Regions from separate parts of the Megasphaera sp. UBA4382 genome, predicted to be linked through region 1. Evidence: riboswitches for the same ligand, from Rfam matches in the RefSeq annotation. Region 1 holds a riboswitch; the other holds the start of a gene.
What was found. A riboswitch is a leader RNA that binds a small molecule or an ion and turns the genes downstream of it on or off. The one in region 1 is predicted to bind FMN.
Positions count from the first base shown of each region.

Region 2: it holds a riboswitch for FMN, as region 1 does, so the genes downstream of both, B4H10_RS01195 (bifunctional 3,4-dihydroxy-2-butanone-4-phosphate synthase/GTP cyclohydrolase II) here and ribB (3,4-dihydroxy-2-butanone-4-phosphate synthase) in region 1, are expected to answer to the same signal.

Region 1 is NZ_DGRS01000065.1:4,138-7,242, forward strand. It holds gene B4H10_RS07890 ((2Fe-2S)-binding protein) at 1-392, opposite strand, end outside; gene B4H10_RS07895 (FAD binding domain-containing protein) at 392-1,177, opposite strand; FMN riboswitch at 1,320-1,436, shown strand; partial or broken gene ribB (3,4-dihydroxy-2-butanone-4-phosphate synthase) at 1,553-2,158, shown strand; gene B4H10_RS07905 (CpXC domain-containing protein) at 2,164-2,838, opposite strand; gene B4H10_RS07910 (hypothetical protein) at 3,002-3,105, opposite strand, start outside.
Region 2 is NZ_DGRS01000015.1:23,191-26,295, reverse strand. It holds gene B4H10_RS01200 (FAD-binding oxidoreductase) at 1-1,096, shown strand, start outside; FMN riboswitch at 1,146-1,262, shown strand; gene B4H10_RS01195 (bifunctional 3,4-dihydroxy-2-butanone-4-phosphate synthase/GTP cyclohydrolase II) at 1,349-2,566, shown strand; gene pnuC (nicotinamide riboside transporter PnuC) at 2,653-3,105, opposite strand, start outside.

The sequences.
Region 1 (3,105 bases):
CGGCAGAGATTGCCTGCTAGGTATTCTTTGATTTCTTCTTCTCCAGGATTATCTAATTCTCTTGCCATAGCCAGCACATTCATGACAAAACCGGGATTACAAAATCCACACTGATCGCTGCCTTCTTGTCCCATATACCGGGCAAATTCCTGTGCTTCATCCTGCAGTCCTTCCAGTGTCATAACATGCTTTCCGTCAATGCGGGCGGCCAGCACGGCACAGGACAGTACCGGTTTTTCCTCCAGCCATACCGTACATAATCCGCATGCTGTCGTTTCACAACCGCATTTGACGCTATAACATCCCTTTTTACGCAATAATTCATACAGCATCTGTCCTGGTAAAATTTCATCACTTTCCATCTTTCCATTAAGCCAGTACTGAATTCTCATTAGTCTCCCTCCCCTGCCGTCTGTAATAACAACCGCCTGCACAGAACCATCGCCATATCATGCCGGTATATGCGGCTGGCCCGCATATTATCTTCAAAAGATAAAGAATCCGCCACTTCACGGGCCGCCCGTTCCGCTTCATCCCCGGTCATTCCCGTACCTGCCGGAAGACATCGTACCTGTGCTCTCATCGGTCGTGCTCCCACACTACAGGAGACGCTATCTGCTGTGCGGGATACGGCACAGGCCAGGACAGGAAAATCGGTCGCGTTCAGCCGCAGCGAAGCATAGGCCGTCCGCCGTTTCTTTTTAGGGAGATATATGCCTTTTAAAATATCCGTATCTGCCGTCTTTTCCGCAAAAAGAGACAGGGGTATTCGTCCGCCTTTATATAAATCGGCTTCTGCATCCAAAGCCAGAAAGAGTGTCAATACATCAGAAAAGCCAAACCGGCCCCAGATGCTCCCTCCTACCGTCGCCATATTGCGAAATTGTGTACCCACAATATGACGCAATGCTTCCTTCATAGCCCCCTGGGTATACGTTTCCAGTGATTCAGAAATTTCCAGTTGGCGCAATGGCACCATAGCTCCAATATAAAATGCTTCTTCTGTTTCGCGTATTTCATCCAGTCCCAAATCCATCAAATCAATTGCCGTTGCCACCCTGCGGCGGGGAGACATGCGCAGCCAGCAACCGCCACCCAGGATAACCGCTGACCGTTTCTGATTTAACTGCCAGGCTTCCTCCAGGCTTTTTGCTTTAACATAATGAGCTATATTCATACCGTTCCTCCTGTTCAGCGCATGCAGATTCTATATCTGCCTGACCGTTTTTGTCTATTTTGATTTTCATAATGATACCTTTTTGATTCTTTAAATTTCTCCTGCTACATAGTTGCAATGCGTAAAATTAATGGTATAATAAAAATGTCTTCAGGGCAGGGTGCAATTCCCGACCGGCGGTATAGTCCGCTAGCGCTTTGGCGCATGATTTGGTGCAATTCCAAAACCGACCGTATAGTCTGGATGGAAGAAGGCAATCTCAGGCTGCGTCCGCAGTCTGTCTGATGCTGTGCCTGTATGCCCTGACCGTCCTGGTCAGGGTTATTTTTTTGCTGAAGACAATTCCCAATACCCTTATATACGGAGGCATGCATTATGACAATGAAACGAACGTACAACACTATCGATGAAGCACTGGATGCTTTGCGCCAGGGCCGGATTATCATCGCCACAGATGATCCGGACAGAGAAAATGAAGGTGACTTTATCTGCGCCGCCCAGTACTGCACAACAGAAAATATGAATTTCATGGCGACTCATGGAAAAGGTCTCATCTGCCTTCCCATCAGTTCGGCCTTTGCAGAAAAACTCGATCTGCCGCCTATGGTAGCCCGGAATACGGACAACCATGAAACAGCCTTTACCGTCTCCATAGACCACGTAGAAACAACAACAGGTATTTCCGCAGTAGAACGGGCTTATACGGCGCGTATGCTGACAGAAGACGCTTCCCGTCCGTCAGACTTCCGTCGTCCCGGGCATATGTTTCCCCTCGTCGCCAAAGAAGGCGGTCTTTTCACCCGCGGCGGACATACAGAAGCCACGGTAGATCTCATGCGTCTCGCTGGCCTGAAAGAAGCCGGATTATGCTGTGAAATCATGGCCGAAGACGGAACCATGATGCGTACACCTCAGTTATGGCACCTGGCAGATATGTATCATCTGCCCTTCATTACATTGAAAGATATCAAAGACTACATGGCCCGTCAGGCAAATAAATCCTGATGGTCCTTTACAAAGGAAACTGCCCATTGGGGTGTGATTTCCAGCATGTCATCCGGCGGCAGCGCCTCTCCCAGATCACGCTCCAGTGCCTGATACGTTTGGTGCATGGAATCATTAAACGGAAGCATGCCTGATTTCTGCTGGCTCTGGTCAGCAAAATGAAAGGCATCGCCCGATTCACTGTGAGTAAATTCAATCAGGCTGGCATGAATCGGGCTGGCCTGTGCTGCCAGAAAAGATTGAATCATTACTTTCATGATTTCTATTACTCTGTCATCGTATCCGGCGTCAAAAATGGCAAGTTTTTCCAGTAACTGCGCCCGCTGGCGGATAAGGCGATAGCGGAATGGCTTCATGAATTCATATTCCGGCTTCTGCAGTGACTGATGCATATTTGTCACATCTCCTCCGCCGGGAGCATAATAAATGACCAGGCGCAGATTGCTCTGAATATAAAGGAAATCATAATCGAGATATGTTTCATGTCCGCACTTCGGACACTGAAACCGAAAGAGAGATAAATCCCGTACTTTATCCCGAAGTCCGGGATTTTTGTCTATCTGTATGCGGTCCCATATTTTAAACCGGCTTTTCTTGCCACAGGCAGGACATTCCAGATTGCGGTTATAATGATCCGCATGTTTCACAGTTTCCATGATGAAGGCTCCTATTGATAAAAATATAAGTTTAGTTCCATTATAGGCCAGAGCTTTTTCCTTGTCTATGAATAAGTGAATAATCCGATATACAAAACAAAAAAGAGTTGTAACAAAATGAGCAAAAACTCATTTCATTACAACTCTCCTTACGTCAATGCAATCAGTCTTTCTGGCGGACTAATTTGCTCTGATTAAACGTATCCACCATTTCAAAATGATCGGCATCGCTAAATTTCAATGTTTCTACACCAAAATCATTTTTCC
Region 2 (3,105 bases), on a different contig from region 1:
CCTGGAAATCAATACAGACAGCCTGTACGCAGTCGTTGAACCGGGTGTGCGCACGTCAGATTTGCAAAAAGCCGCTGAAGAAAAAGGATTATTCTATGCCGGCGACCCCTGCAGCGGCGATTCCTGTTTCATCGGCGGAAACATCGCGACCAATGCCGGTGGCAACCGGGCCGTAAAATACGGGACAACGCGGCATCAGGTCTATTCCATTGAAATCGTAAATCCTACGGGACGGATTGTACAGCTCGGTGCCCGCCTGCAGAAGCAATCGACGGGATATTGTCTGGATCAGCTGGTCATCGGATCAGAAGGAACACTGGGCATCATCACCAAAGCCACGTTGAAATTACTCCCCAAACCCCGGTACAAGCTGGACCTTCTCGCCGTGTTCGACGACACAGCAGCGTCCATCGGCGTCGTCAATAAAATCATAAAAGCCGGCATAACGCCGACGTGCGTTGAGTTTATGGACAACATCACCATCAAATCCGTAGAACGCTATCTGAACGAAACGCTCCAAGGCAGCGATACGGGCAATTATCTGATTGTGGAAGTAGAAGGCACGAGTGAAGACGACCTCGATGATAAAGCCATCGTCCTCGACGAACTATGCACGGCCAGTGGTGCTTCTTCCGTACTGGTCGCCGACCCGGCCCGTATCTGGCAGGCCCGCAAGGCCTTTGCCGAAGCGGTACGTGCCGAAAGCCTTATCGTATGTAAGGAAGACGTCGTCGTCCCTGTCGATCAGGAGCCGCGGCTTCTGGCCCGGATTCTGGAACTGGCCCGGAAATATGGCCTCATCACACGCATCGCCAGTCATGCCGGAGATGGCAATATTCATTTGAACATTTTGAAAAACGAGGACCTCACATACGAACAATGGGAAGAAAAAGTTTCGGAAAATCAGCAGGAGCTGTATCGTTTCATTTATCAGCTGGGTGGCCGTCTGTCTGGTGAACACGGAATTGGCAGCAAACGCAAGGCATTGATGGAAGAATTCACCAATCCCGACGAACTGGCCATGATGCGGGCCGTAAAAAAAGCGCTCGATCCAAACAACATCCTCAATCCCGGTAAAATCTTTGATGTGGAATGAATACCTGAAAGGTGTCTCTTTACTTCCTTTCTATTTGCAGGTATAATAGAATAATCTTCAGGGCAGGGCGCAATCCCCGACCGGCGGTGACAGTCCGCGAACACGCAGTGTACGATTTGGTGAAATTCCAAAACCGACAGTAGAGTCTGGATGAGAGAAGATATGATGATAGTGTATGTGTATTCTTATTGTCATAAAGCCCTGTGCATGCATAGTGCAACAGGGCTTTTAATTATATACAGGAGGTTTCTGATGGATACAAAAGAACAAACATATAATACGATTGAAGAAGCAATCCAGGAATTGCAGTCTGGTCATATCGTCATGGTTGCCGACGATCCCGAACGGGAAGATGAAGCCAACTTCATCTGCGCTGCCCAGTACTGCACCCCGGAAAACGTCAATTTCATGATGAATCATGGCAAGGGACTCATCTGCCTGCCCGTCAGTCAGGAATATGCCCATAAGCTGGGCTTGTTCCCTATGGTAGGCGAAAACACCAACAACAACCATACGGCTTTTACCGTTTCTATCGACTATAAAGATACAGATTCGGGTATCACGGCAGAAGACCGGGCCCGTACTATCCAGAAAGCCGCGACAGATTCTATCTCAGCTGATGATTTTACCCGGCCGGGACATGTATTTCCCCTGACCGGCGTCAAGGGCGGTGTCCTCATGCGCAACGGCCACACGGAAGCCACATTGGACCTGTTGCGCCTGGCCGGGCTGAAGCAAGTCGGCGTATGCTGCGAAATCCTCGATGAACGCGGCGAAATCATGCACTCCAAGGCACTTTGGGAACTGGCCCGCACTCACCACCTGACTTTCGTCTCCATCCACGATCTGCAGAATTACTGCCGTCGTCATGACAAACACGTCGTGCGGGAAGCTACGGCAAAGATGCCTACCAAATACGGCGAATTCAAGATTTACGGTTATATCAATGACCTGACCGGGGAACACCATGTCGCCCTCGTCAAAGGCGAAATCGGCGATGGCAAAAACCTCCTCTGCCGGGTCCATTCGGAATGCCTGACCGGTGATGTCTTCGGTTCCTGCCGCTGCGACTGCGGTGAACAGCTGGCCGCCGCCCTGACGCAGATCAATAAGGAAGGGCGGGGCATCCTCCTGTATATGCGCCAGGAAGGACGCGGCATCGGCCTCATCAATAAGCTCAAAGCCTATGCCCTGCAGGAACAGGGGTATGACACAGTAGAAGCCAACGAAAAACTGGGCTTTGCCCCGGATCTCCGCGAATACTGGATTGGTGCCCAGATACTCCAGGACCTGGGTGCCCGGGAATTACGACTCCTTACCAATAATCCCCTCAAGATTTACGGTCTCGAAGGGTTTGGCGTGGAAATCGTCGAACGGGTTCCCATTGAAATGCCGGCCCAGAAATTTGATGAATTCTATCTGGAAACTAAGAAAAATAAGATGGGGCATATCTTGACTCATCTGAAATAAGTGATTGTAAAAAAGGCAGTAGCATTACGCGTTTTTGCGTAATGCTACTGCTTTTTTAAGCGGAATCATATGTGTATTACGTAATCTTAAGCTGCGCCGCCTTCATTATCGGCTTCACCGCTGGACCATACTTTCTGTGCATAGATGGCATTGAACAACAGAGCGGCCTGTAACGCCACCTGGGACAAGTTGGCTCCCAGGGTGCCAATCGTGTTGTCCCCCAGTACCATCTGAACCGATAAAATCGTCCAATAAATAAAATTGGCAATATTGACAAAAATCCAGAGAGACCAGTTTTCATTATACTTCAGAATGTAGAGAATCTGAGCTATAAAACTGACTACGAAGTTAATGGAATCAAAATAAGGCAGCTGGCCGCCTACCTGGGCCAGGACGAACCAGCCGGCCGCCCAGGCAATGAAGGCTGCCATAAATACTTTTTTCCGCGTCCCCGGTTGAAACGAATGAGTCGTTTCCTGATGCCCCCACATATACCATCCTATCGGCTGGGAAATGACATAGACGATATCCATGGCAAA